DNA from 3 places in the Salinifilum ghardaiensis genome. Region 2 is predicted to be linked to each of the others. Evidence: riboswitches for the same ligand, from Rfam matches in the RefSeq annotation. Region 2 holds a riboswitch; each other region holds the start of a gene.
The links. A riboswitch is a leader RNA that binds a small molecule or an ion and turns the genes downstream of it on or off. The one in region 2 is predicted to bind glycine.
Positions count from the first base shown of each region.

Region 1: linked by a shared signal. The riboswitch ahead of gcvH (glycine cleavage system protein GcvH) and the one ahead of gcvT (glycine cleavage system aminomethyltransferase GcvT) in region 2 are both predicted to bind glycine.
Region 3: linked by a shared signal. The riboswitch ahead of gcvP (aminomethyl-transferring glycine dehydrogenase) and the one ahead of gcvT (glycine cleavage system aminomethyltransferase GcvT) in region 2 are both predicted to bind glycine.

Region 1 covers NZ_CM137101.1:4,222,092-4,226,331, reverse strand. Annotated here, with positions in the region: gene ACVGV0_RS19255 (helix-turn-helix domain-containing protein) at 1-1,338, opposite strand, end outside; glycine riboswitch at 1,437-1,536, shown strand; glycine riboswitch at 1,537-1,631, shown strand; gene gcvH (glycine cleavage system protein GcvH) at 1,694-2,062, shown strand; gene ACVGV0_RS19245 (L-serine ammonia-lyase) at 2,412-3,767, shown strand; gene ACVGV0_RS19240 (DUF202 domain-containing protein) at 3,805-4,143, opposite strand; gene ACVGV0_RS19235 (YidH family protein) at 4,210-4,240, opposite strand, start outside.
Region 2 covers NZ_CM137101.1:3,759,437-3,763,676, reverse strand. Annotated here, with positions in the region: gene glyA (serine hydroxymethyltransferase) at 1-462, opposite strand, end outside; gene gcvT (glycine cleavage system aminomethyltransferase GcvT) at 525-1,628, opposite strand; glycine riboswitch at 1,757-1,854, opposite strand; glycine riboswitch at 1,855-1,948, opposite strand; gene ACVGV0_RS17145 (TetR/AcrR family transcriptional regulator) at 2,085-2,750, opposite strand; gene ACVGV0_RS17140 (acyl-CoA dehydrogenase family protein) at 2,877-4,055, shown strand; gene ACVGV0_RS17135 (hypothetical protein) at 4,212-4,240, shown strand, end outside.
Region 3 covers NZ_CM137101.1:1,871,373-1,875,612, reverse strand. Annotated here, with positions in the region: gene gcvP (aminomethyl-transferring glycine dehydrogenase) at 1-2,084, opposite strand, end outside; glycine riboswitch at 2,142-2,260, opposite strand; glycine riboswitch at 2,261-2,358, opposite strand; gene ACVGV0_RS08420 (MerR family transcriptional regulator) at 2,495-3,013, opposite strand; gene ACVGV0_RS08415 (bifunctional nuclease family protein) at 3,583-4,059, opposite strand.

The sequences.
Region 1 (4,240 bases), 460 kb from region 2:
CGCGCCCACGCCCGCGTCCGTGGCGGCCCCGGCCATCCGCGACAGCACCAGCGCTGGCCAGTGCTCCTCGTACACCACCACCCGCGAGCGGGTGAGCCCGCCGCGGGACAGTCCCACGAGCTCGTCGGCCTGGCCGCGGGAGGCGGCGAGATCGGCGACGCCGACGGCCGTGCCCACGCCGATGAGCGGACGCGGGTCGATGTCCCACCCGGCCAGCGCCTCCCGCAGCGTGCGCCACCCGCCGGGACCGGAACGGTCCGGAACCACCGCGTACAGCAGGTTGCCGATCTCCGTGACCAGCGGGTGCGGCCCGATCCCGCGGGTGATCCACTCCCAGATGCCCAGCCGGTGCCCCTCGTCCGGCCCCTCCGGGGCGGGCACCTCGATCGCCACCACCCGGTGCGGTTCGTTCGACACGGCCAGCTCCGTGGCGGCCGCGCGCCAGCCCTCGCCTCCCTGCAGCAGCAGGTGCACCTGCTCGGCCGAGCGCTGCCGCTCCGCGTCGGACACCGCGCGCCAGCGCAGCAGGCGCAGCGCCACGAGCGGGGCGGTGTCGGCGAAGGCGGTGGCGCGCTCCTCGGAGACCTCCTCCGGCACTACGGCCCACATCGATCCCAGCAGCTCGCCGCCCATCCGGATGGGCACCACCAGCCGTGGCAGCGTGCCGTCCTGCTGCGCGGGCACGAACACGGCCGAGCCGGACTTGCTCAGCTGCCGGAACGTGCCGCGGGCGCGGAACTTGGCCAGCACCTCGTCCGGCTGGCGCCGCCCCATGATCGTCGACACGCGCGCCGGGTCGATCCGGTCCTGCCGCGCCGAGTGCGCCAGCACCTGCGAGTGCGCGTCCTCGATCGTGACCGGTGCGTCGACGACATCGGCGACCGCGTCGGCCACGCGGAACAGGTCCCCCAGGCCCGGCAGCCCGGTGAACTCCCGCGCGGAGCCGCCGGCCGCGGGCACCTCCGGCTCCTCCCGGCGGCCGCCGGCCTCCGCCAGCGCGGCGCGCACCAGCCACACCAGTTGCGCCCACGAGGTGCCGGGCAGCACTTCCACGAGCGCGAGCCCGGCCTCCCGCGCGGCCGCGCGCACCGGTTCCTCGTCGGGCCACGGCGCCTTGCACAGCAGACCGGCCGCACCCCGCTCGGCGCACTCGGCGACGAGGTCGAGCGCCTCGCTGCGGTCGTGGCACGCCACACCGAGAACCAGATCACCTTCGGTGATCGTGATGTCGGCCTCAGCGACGACGACGTCGCCCACGCACGGGGTCGCGTCCGGCAGAACCGCTGCGCGCAGCAAAGTCGGGCCCACCCGCTGGACGAGCGCGGGGAGTTCCAACATGAGCTGCCTCACTGGTGCGCGGCCGGTGGTGCGGTGGGGCGTGTTGACAGCCCGCTGCGTCCGTTTATCGTGACCACACCGACAATCGCATAAGCCGATGATCCCGAGCGGGAGAGACCCCGAGTGCCCCTGGGCACCGGGGCGCCGAAGGAGCAAGACTCCCCGCAAACTCTCAGGCCCAGTGACCGCTCGGAGGAGGTGACTCTGGAAAGCGGCATCACCGCAGGTGCCGCACCCACGGTGCAAGTCGCGCACGCGGCGAAGCTCTCAGGTTCCGCAACAGAGGGGGAGGCCCATCCCGGGCAGTGCACTGACCGCGGCCTGCCCGGACGACGAACGGACGGAGCCTCCCGACATGACGTTGCCGAGCGAACTGCACTACACCGAGGAGCACGAGTGGCTCTCCGAGTCCGGTGAGATCACCCGGATCGGCATCACCCAGCACGCCGCCGACGCCCTCGGCGACATCGTCTACGTCCAGCTGCCCGAGGTCGGGGAGCAGATCGAGGCGGGGCAGTCCTGCGGCGAGCTCGAATCCACGAAATCGGTGAGCGACCTCTACGCGCCGGCGACCGGGGAGGTCACCGCCGTCAACGAGGCCGTGGTCGACGATCCTGCGATCGTCAACTCGGACCCGTACGGTCAGGGGTGGCTGCTGGAGGTGCGCGTCACCGAGATGGGCAAGGTGCTCACCGCCGAGGAGTACCAGCAGCTCATCGGTTAGGGCCTGTTCCGGAACCTCCTCCGTTGTGCGCGGGGGTCAGCGTGGATGCGCCGCGAGGCGGCGGAGAACGGCGTGGCGGAGTCCCCTCCGAAAGGGGCGGACGCTGCCCCGCGAGGCGCCACGCTCCCCGCGCAGCAGGTGTGCGAGGTTGCGGAACAGGATCTTGGATCCTGAGGGAGTCCGGGCGGGCGGCCGCCCGCCCGGAGCGACGAGCCCACCGGCCGCCGGTGCACCGTTCCCGCCCGCGTTCACCGCGGTGCCGCTGCACGGGAATGACCAGTGAGACGACACCGCGGTCGCTGGCAGGGCGCGGTCCCGCGGCCTGACAGCACACCAGGGGGACCGATCAATGGCGATCAGCGTCTTCGACCTCTTCTCCGTGGGAATCGGACCGTCGAGTTCGCACACCGTCGGCCCGATGAGAGCTGCCCGCATGTTCGCCGAACGGCTGGAGCGGGACGGCGCGCTGCCCGCGGTCGCGCGGGTGCGGGCCGAATTGTTCGGATCGCTCGGCGCCACCGGAACCGGCCACGGCAGCCCGAACGCGGTGCTGCTCGGCCTGGAGGGCAACGCCCCCGAAACGGTCGACCCGGCCGTCGGCGGCGAGCGCGCGGCGGAGATCCGGCAGAGCGGCAGTCTGCGGCTGGCCGGTTCCCGCGAGATCCCGTTCCCGGTGGACGACGACCTGGTGCTGCACCGGCAGGAATCGCTGCCGGTGCACCCCAACGGCATGCGGTTCTCCGCCACCGACTCCTCCGGTGCGGAGCTGGCCAGCGCCGACTACTACTCCGTGGGCGGCGGTTTCGTCGTCGACGAGCAGGCCAGCGGCACCGACCGCATCGCCCCGGACGCGACCGCCGTGCGGCTCCCGTTCCACAGCGGCGAGCAACTGCTGCACACGGCCGTCGAGCTGGGGCTGCCGATCAGCGAGGTGATGCGGGCCAACGAGATGTCCTGGCGCAGCCCGGAGGAGGTGCGCGAGGGCCTGCTGCACATCTGGCACGTGATGCGCGAGTGCGTCGACAACGGGTGCCGCGCCACCGGCCACCTGCCCGGCGGGCTGAAGGTGCGCCGCCGCGCGGCGGACCTGCGGGCGAAGCTGTCCGACGAGGACGACCCGACCGAGTGGGCGGGGCTGTACGCGCTGGCGGTCAACGAGGAGAACGCGGCCGGCGGCCGCGTGGTGACTGCGCCGACCAACGGCGCGGCGGGGATCGTGCCCGCCGTGCTGCACTACTACGCGCGGTTCGTCCGCGGTGCCGACGAGGACGGCATCGTGCGCTTCCTGCTCACCGCGGGCGCCATCGGCGCGCTGTTCAAGGAGAACGCGTCGATCTCCGGTGCCGAGGTGGGCTGCCAGGGCGAGGTCGGCTCGGCCTGCTCCATGGCCGCCGCCGGGCTGACCGAGGTCCTCGGCGGCACCCCGGCGCAGGTGGAGAACGCCGCCGAGATCGCCGTCGAGCACAACCTCGGACTGACCTGCGACCCGATCGGCGGGCTCGTGCAGATCCCGTGCATCGAGCGCAACGCGGTCGCTTCGGTCAAGGCGATCACGGCGGCGCGCATGGCGCTGCGCGGCAACGGCACGCACTTCGTGTCCCTGGACAAGGCGATCAAGACGATGCGCAACACCGGGCGCGACATGAAGGACAAGTACAAGGAGACGGCGCGGGGCGGCCTCGCGGTCAACGTCATCGAGTGCTGAAGGCCCGCTCGCAACGGAGGAGGTCGCGCACGGGCTCTCAGAGCACGATGTACAGCAGGGCAGCGGCGCCGGTGAGCACCACCGCCGCGGTGACCGCCGCGTGCAGCCCCGCACCGGGCAGCGGGCGGGCGGCGTGCAACCGGCGCTCCTCCTGCAGGTTCCGGCGCCAGGTCAGCCACGTGCTGCCCGCGACCAGCGGCACGAGCACCACCGCGCAGACGGCCGCGGCGAGCACGCTGTGCCAGGCGAGCAGCCGCAGCAGCACGAGGACGCCCACGGTGAACGCCAGCGTGGTGCGCAGCCAGGCCAGGGCGGTGCGCTCGGTCTGCAGCCCGGGGTCCCAGGGCTGCCGGGGGCGCGGTCCGTTCGCCGTCATCGCGGTGCTCCCTCCGCGGCGGGCGCCCTCTCCGCGTCGGGTGTCCGTTCCCTCGCGGTGCGCATCTCAGACGCCGGGCAGGAACATGAGCACGCAG
Region 2 (4,240 bases):
GTCCGACTCGTCGACGTGGTACGGCACGACGTTGTAGAGCTTGCCGGAGAAGTTGATCCGCATGCCGTGGGTGAGGTGGCCACCGTGGGCCAGGTCCAGCCCCATGATCGTGTCGCCCGGCTTGAGCAGCGCGAACATCGCAGAGGCGTTGGCCTGCGCACCCGAGTGCGGCTGCACGTTCGCGAACGACGCGCCGAACAGCTCCTTGGCCCGGTCGATCGCCAACTGCTCGATCACGTCGACGTTCTCGCAGCCGCCGTAGTAGCGCTTGCCCGGATACCCCTCGGCGTACTTGTTCGTCAGCACCGACCCCTGAGCCTCCAGGACGGAGCGCGGTGCGAAGTTCTCCGAAGCGATCATCTCCAACGTGTTCTGCTGGCGACGCAACTCAGAACCCACCGCAGCAGCGACCTCCGGGTCGACCGCGGCAAGCTGGTCGTTGAACAGGTCCGGTGTGGACATTTGGTGTTGCCTCCTGTTTTCTGTCTGCGACGGCCCTGCGGATCGGTCGAACGGCGCGGTTGTCACGTGCCGCGGCGGTAGAACGGCAGTTCCACCACCTCCACCGGCAGCGACCTGCCGCGCACGTCCACGTTCAGCGCCGTGCCCGGTTGGCTGTGCGCGCGGTCCACATAGGCCATCGCGATCGGGTGCCCCAGAGTGGGGGAGGGCGCACCGCTGGTGACCTCGCCGATCTCGTTGCCCCCGGGGTCGAGCACGGAGTAGCCGTGCCGCGGCGCGCGCCGCTGGTCGGTGCTCAGCCCCACCAGTGTCCGGTCGGTGGGAACTTCGGCGACCTTCGCCAGCGCGGCCTTGCCCACGAAGTCGTCGGGTTTGTCGAGCTTGACCACCCGGCCGAGATTGGCGTGGTACGGCGTCAACTCGGCGCTGAGCTCGTTGCCGTACAACGGCATACCCGCTTCCAGCCGCAACGTGTCCCGGCAGGACAGTCCGGCGGGCTTGAGGTCGTGGTCCGCGCCGGCCTCGGCGAGCGCCCGCCAGATCGGCTCGGCGTCCTCCGGCGCGGTGAACAGTTCGAAACCGTCCTCGCCGGTGTAACCGGTGCGGGCGAGCATGACCTCGCGACCAGCCACGGTGCTGTAGTACCCGGCGAAGTACTTGACGGTCGACAGGTCGGTGTCGGTCAGCGGCCCGAGGATCGCCGCCGCGTTCGGCCCCTGCAGCGCGATGAGCGCGTACTCGTGCGAGGTGTCGTGGAACTCGACCTCGAAGCCGGAGACGCGGTCGGCCAGCGCTTCGGAGACGGTGCCGGCGTTGGCGGCGTTGGCGACGACGAGGTACTCGTCCTCGCGCAGCCGGTAGACGATGAGGTCGTCGAGCACGCCGCCGTCGCTGTTGCAGATCATCGTGTAGCGCGCGCGGCCGGGCGTGATCGCCGAGGTGTTGGCCAGCAGGGCGTAGTCCATGGCCTCCGCGGCCTGCGGCCCGCGGATGTGGAGCTCACCCATGTGCGACAGGTCGAACAGGCCGGCGCTGTTGCGCACCGCGTTGTGCTCGGCGGTGTCACTGGTGTACCGCACCGGCATGTGCCAGCCGGCGAAGTCGGTGAACGTCGCACCCAGCTCCTCGTGGACCTGGTGCAGGGGCGTCTGCCTCGGTGAGGTCATCGTGTCTGACTCCTCCTGGGGGCGGCGCCGGTCGGCGGTCGCGGGTCCGGAACTGCACGCAATCGGATCCTGCCAGCGTAGCCGGACCACTTCGATCGCCACCCGCGCGGTCGTACGCACGTCGGGCGATCTCCCCTGGAGTCATGGGCCTGAGAGTTTCACCGTCGCTGGACGGCTTGCACCGTGGGCGAGAAGCGGTCCGCTCCTGCTTTCCTCCCGTTCCGCCTCGTACCGTGCGGTAGGTGGTGCCTGAGAGTTTGCTGGGGAGTGCTTGCTCCTTCGGCGTCCCGACGGGCCGGGATCTCTCCCGCACGGAGTCAACGGCGCGGTATTCGGTTGTGCGGTCTGCTGTCCGCTGCTGTCCGGTTGTGGCCTGGTCAGAGCGTGACGCTACGGAGGACCCCGCGGGCAGTCAACCGCAACGCGAGGCTGATCTCACTCGGTTGCGCGTGCAGGTCAGCGCGGGGTGTGCGGCATCGCCGCTCCGCCCTCGCGCGCCGCTGCGGTGAGGGTGCGGTGGACCTCGCGCAACCCGTCGATGAGCGCTCCGAGGGCGAGTTCGAAGCTGTCCGCGTCGATCTCGGTGTGCTGCGGCAGCAGGTGGGCGCGGTCGAGGTGGGGGAACCGCTCGTCGTAGACGCTCGCGTCGGCGGGGAAGCCCTCGGCGAACGAGGCCATGGCCGAGCCGACGACGAGGTACTTCGTCGACGCGCCGATCATCGTGGCGTACCGCTGCGGCCAGCCGGCGCGCACGAGGCCGCCGTGCACCCGGTCGGCGCGGCGCAGCGCGTTCTCCCGGCGGGCCGGTCCGCCGGCCAGGAACGGCACGAGGTTGGGGTGCGCGCGCAGGGCGGCGCGGTAGGACCGCGCCCACGTGCGCAGGCCGGTGGGCCAGTCGACCTCGAAGCCGGAGACGTCGACCTGGGCCATGACCTCGTCGGAGATCGTGTGCAGCAGGTCGTCCTTGTTCGGCACGTGGTTGTACAGCGACGCCGCGCGGACGTCGAGGCGCTCGGCCAGGCGGCGCATGGACAGCGCCTCGAGCCCCTCGGCGTCGATGATCTCGAGGCCGACCCGGGCGATGCGCTCGGTCGTCAGGCGGGGACGGCTCGGACGGGGCACGGTTTCTCCACGGTCGGGACGGGGTGGCCTGGGGTGGACGCCTCTTGCGAAGGCTGCGCGGCCGACTCTAGGCTGCCATAAAACTAACGTTGTTAGTTAGTAGCTCACGCGGAAGGGTGCAGGTCAATGGTCGACTTCTCGTTGTCCGATACCGAGCGCGACGTGCGCGACTGGGTGCGCCAGTTCGTCCAGCGCGAGCTCATGCCGCTGGAGCAGCAGGTGCTGCACCGGGAGCGCGCCGGTGAGCGGGGGCTGACCGAGCAGGAGCAGGCGGACCTGCGGAACAAGGCGCGCGAGGCGGGGTTCTGGGGCGTGCAGACCCCCGAGGAGTACGGCGGGATGGGCCTGCCGGCCGTGCTGACGGCGCTGATCCAGATCGAGCTGGGGCGCACGTTCGTGCCGTTCCAGTTCGGCGGTGACGCGGACAACATCCTCTACCGCGGCAACGAGGAGCAGCAGCGGCGCTACCTGCTGCCCACCATCGAAGGCACCCGGAAGTCCTGCTTCGCCATCACCGAGCCCGGTGCCGGATCGGACGCGAAGAACATCCGCACCACCGCCCGCAAGGAGGGCGGCGAGTGGGTGATCAACGGCGAGAAGACCTTCATCACCGGCGGCATCGACGCCGACTTCGCCATGGTGTTCGCCGTCACCGACAAGTCCAAGGGCGCCGACGGCGGAGTGACCTGCTTCCTCGTCGACCGCGACATGGGCTGGACCTCCGAACCCATCGACATCATGGGCGAGTGGGAGCGCCAACCCGCCTCGCTGGTGTTCGACGAGGTGCGCGTGCCCGAGGAGAACGTGCTCGGCGAGGTCGGTCAGGGCTTCCAGCTCGCGATGCAGTGGATCGGCCGCGGGCGCTACATGCTGCCCGCGCACGCGCTCGGCGCCTGCGAGCGGCTCGTCGGGATGGCCACCGAGTACGCCAACAACCGCCAGACCTTCGGCGCGCCCATCGCCGACCGGCAGGCCATCCAGTGGATGATCGCCGACTCGGCCGTGGAGATCGAGGCGCTGCGGTGGCTCGTGCTGCAAGCGGCCTGGCAGGTCGACCAGGGGATGGACTCGCGGCACGCGCAGTCCATGGCCAAGCTCTACGGCGGGACCCGCGCCAACGAGATCGTCGACCGCGTGATGCAGATCCACGGCGGCATGGGCTACACCCGCGAGCTGCCGGTCGAGCGCTGGTTCCGCGACCTGCGGTTGCTGCGCATCTTCGAGGGCACCGACGAGATCCAGCGCCGCACCATCGCCCGCAACATCCTCAAGGGGCACAGCTCGGTCAGCGGGGTGCTCGGCTGAGGTCCCCGCGCCGGGGCCCGCCGCGCGCGGTGTCGTCCCCGCGATCACCTCGGTAGGCTGGTGGACGCCTGATCCCCAGGTGACGCGCCGGTCTGCCGTTCGACGGGCAGGACTTCGGCGGACAGGCCGCGTGCTGAGGACCGACCAGGAGCGGACATGTCGCTGATGAAGAAGATCGTCGGACT
Region 3 (4,240 bases), 1.9 Mb from region 2:
AGGGCGTTGAGGTTCGCCCCATCGACGTAGACCTGACCGCCCGCCTCGTGGACGACGCCGCACACCTCCCGCACGGTGTCCTCGTACACGCCGTGCGTGGACGGGTAGGTGATCATGATCGCGGCGAGGTCGTCGGCGTGCTTGGCCGCGAGCTCCCGCAGGTGCTCCATCTCGACGTTGCCCGAGTCGTCGCAGCGCACGACGACCACGCGCAACCCGGCCATGGTGGCGCTGGCGGCGTTGGTGCCGTGCGCGCTGGCCGGGATCAGGCAGACGTCCCGCTGCTCCTGCCCGCGCTGTTGCTGGTAGGCGCGGATGGCCAGCAGACCGGCGAACTCGCCTTGGCTGCCCGCGTTGGGCTGCACGCTCACCGCGTCGTAGCCGGTGATGTCGGCCAGCCACCGCTGGAGGTCGTCGACGATCCGCAGCATCCCCTCGGCGTCCTCCGCGGGCGCGAACGGGTGCAGGTCGCCGAACTCGGGCCAGGTGACCGGCTCCATCTCGGTGGTGGCGTTGAGCTTCATCGTGCACGAGCCCAGCGGGATCATGCTGCGGTCCAGCGCGACGTCCTTGTCGGAGAGCTCCCGCAGGTAGCGCAGCAGCGAGGTCTCCGACTGGTGGCGGTGGAACACCGGGTGGGTCAGGTACTCGGACGTGCGCTCGAGCGGGCGCGGCAGCGCGTCCGCGGTGCCGGTGTCCAGCTCGTCCAGCTCGCCGAGCTCGGCGGTGAGGCCGAACGCGGCGCACACGCCGCGCAGGTCCTGCCGGGTCGTCCTCTCGTCGCAGGCGATGCCCACGTGGTCCGCATCGGCCCTGCGCAGGTTGATGCCCTCCGCGCGCGCGGCGGCCACGACCTCGTCGGCGCGCCCGGGCACGCGGGCCAGCACCGTGTCGAAGAAGGCGTCCTCGACGACCTCGACCCCGCCCTGGCGCAGGCGGGCGGACAGCACGGCCGCCATCCGGTGCACCCGGGTGGCGATGTTCCGCAGGCCCGCCGGGCCGTGGTAGACGGCGTACATGCCCGCCATGACCGCCAGCAGCACCTGCGCGGTGCAGATGTTGCTCGTGGCCTTCTCGCGGCGGATGTGCTGCTCGCGGGTCTGCAGTGCCAGCCGGTAGGCCTGGTTGCCGTCCGTGTCGACGCTCACGCCGACGAGACGTCCCGGCAGCTGCCGCTCCAGGCCCTTGCGCACGGCCATGAACCCGGCGTGCGGGCCGCCGAACCCGAGCGGCACGCCGAAGCGCTGGGTGTTGCCGACGACGACGTCGGCGCCGATCTCACCGGGGGCGCGCAGCAGCGTCAGGGCCAGCAGGTCGGTGGCGACCACGGCCAGCGCCCCGCGGCGGTGGATCTCCGCGAGCACCTCCTCCTGGTCCCGGACGGCGCCGGAGGCGCCCGGGTAGGCCAGCAGCGCGCCGAAGAACTCGCCGTCCGGCAGACCGCTCGCGCCCTGCGACAGGTCGGCGACCTCCAGCTCGATGCCGAGCGGTTCCGCGCGGGTGCGCAGGATTTCCACGGTCTGCGGCAGCGTGTCGGCATCGACGACGAACCGCGGCGACTTGGCCTTGCCGCCGCGCCGCACCAGCGTCATGCCCTCGGCGGCAGCGGTGGACTCGTCCAGCATGGAGGCGTTGGCGACCGGCACCCCCGTCAGGTCCGAGACCATCGTCTGGAAGTTCAGCAGGGCTTCCAGCCGCCCCTGCGAGATCTCCGGCTGGTAAGCCGTGTAGGCCGTGTACCAGGCGGGGTTCTCCAGCACGTTGCGCAGGATCACGCCGGGGGTGATCGTGTCGTAGTAGCCGAGCCCGATCATCTGGGTGCGCGGGGTGCAGCGCTGCGCGAGGTCGCGCAGCTCCGCGAGCGCCTGGGCTTCCGTGGCCGGTTCCGGCAGCTCGAGCTGCAGGTCCCGCTCACGGATTCCGCTGGGCACGGCTTTGTCTGCCAGTTCCTCGAGGGAACCGACCCCGACCACGTCGAGCATCCGGGCGAGTTCGGCCGGCGTCGGCCCGACGTGCCGATCGGCGAACGGAGTCCCGTGCTCCAGCGCGGCGAGTGGAATGCGGTCGTGGGTCACGTCGGTCATCGCCCAACCTCAATCTTCGCGGCGAACAAGGGGGCGGCAACACCAGCGTGCTGCCGACTCTCCCCCTCTGTCACTGTTCGCTGCGCGAACGCCTGAGAGCTTCGTCCGGCGGTCCGGCCGGACTTGCACCGTCGGCGGGGTGCGCCGCCGTCGCCGCACCCTCTTTCCAGAGGCATCTCGCCCGCGCGGTCCAGTGGCCTGAGAGGTTGATGGGGAGATTTGCTCCTTCGGCGCCGACTCGATCGCTCGAGCCGAACTCTCCCGCACGGGGTCAGCGATGCCGTGAGCATACCTGATCAGGCGCTCCCGCCCGAGGGGCTGTCAGCTGACGCACACCTGCTTGACGGTGCGCACCGGCGCGAGCGCGCGGTGCGCCCGTCCCCGCCGGGACCGCGGCCCCGGGCCCGCGGTCACCCGGTGCGCCGGTCCCGCCGCCGGCGGGAGAGCTCGTCCTCCTCGAGCGGTTCGACCAGCGCGCCGTCGGCGCGTTCGGCGGGGAACTCGTGGATCGTCCCGGTGATCTCGCGCATCGCCCCGCTCACGGCGATCCCGAAGACGCCCTGCCCGCCCTGCAGCAGGTCGACGACCTCCTCGGGGGAGGTGCACTCGTAGACGGTGGTGCCATCGCTGAACAACGTGAGCCCCGCCAGGTCGCGCACCCCCCTGCTGCGCAGGTGGTCCACGGCCAGCCGGATGTTGTGCAGCGACACCCCCGTGTCCAGCAGCCGTTTGACCACCTTGAGCACGAGGATGTCCTTGAACGAGTAGAGCCGCTGCGAACCCGAACCGGTGGCGCTGCGGATCGACGGGCCCACGAGCTTCGTGCGCGCCCAGTAGTCCAACTGGCGGTAGGTGATGCCCGCGATCTGGCACGCCGCCGCTCCCCGGAAACCGACGAGCTCGTCGGAGACCGAGTCCTCGGGCAGCATTCCGCCGGCCCCGTGCGGGGACGATTCCTCCGTCGCGCCGCCCCCGCCGGGCATCGGGGGCGCACCGGTCGCAGCGGTCCCAGCGGACGGCGCACCAGGCGACTCGTCCTCTTCCCCTGCGGAACCCCGCTCGGGCGCTTGCTCGACCACGCCTGCCTCCCCTCGTCCGGCACGCTGCCGACGAATCCGGTCCGGTGCGTTCGGCGAATCTGCTCCGGCCCGGCTGCCGGTCCCGGCAGCCGACGCGCCCGGGTGCCCGCCAGCACCCGCCTCGGCGCCAGCAGCCGGGACCTCCCTGCTGTCCCGATCCCCCACGACTGCCAGCGAAAACGACACCGGAGCGATTCGCGCAATTCGACAGTAGGCCGCCCGGTGTGGGCGGTCAACGCGACGCGCGGACCACGCCGGAGAAGATCAACAGCGGCGGGGCCTCCGCGCCGCCCCCGGCCTCCCCTCCGGGCCGCACCCCGCCACACGCGGGCGAGGGACCGCGACGGCGGGGAGCGCGACGACGACGGGGCCCTCGACCGCGCCGAGGGCCCCGTCGCTCCGCGATCGTCCTCGCGCGGTCACGTGTCCGCGCCGCGGAAGTCCTCCGGTGAGACCGAATCCAGGAACTCGCGGAACTTCTCCACTTCGTCTTCCTGCTCGTCCGGGATGATCAGACCTGCCTCGTCCAGCACCGCTTCGTCGGCGTGGATGGACACGCCGGCGCGCAGGGCCAGAGCCACCGAGTCGCTCGGCCGCGCCGACACCCGCACGTCCCCGTCGAAGACGAGTTCGGCGAAGAACGTCCCCTCCTGCAGATCCGTGATACGCACCTGCTCGAGATCACGCCCCAGGGCACCGATCACATCCTTGAGCAGGTCGTGCGTCAGCGGACGCGCCGGCCGCACCCCCTGCTGCTCCAGCGCGATGGCGGTCGCCTCCACCGAGCCGATCCAGATCGGCAGGTACCGCTCACCCTCCGTCTCCCGCAGCAGCAGGATCGGCTGGTTGGCCGGTAGTTCCACGCGCACGCCGACGACGCGCATCTCGCTGCTCATCGTCACATCGCCTCCTCCAGCGCGCCGAAGCGTGACATCCCTGTCGAGGATCGCGCACCGACGCTTCCGACGCTACCCGCGATACGGCGGACGCGCCCAGCCGTCCGTCCTCCACTGCGCACCGCCCCGACGGGAGGCGCGGGCCCGTCGCAACCCCCCGCTCGGCGGATCGCCGCGGGTT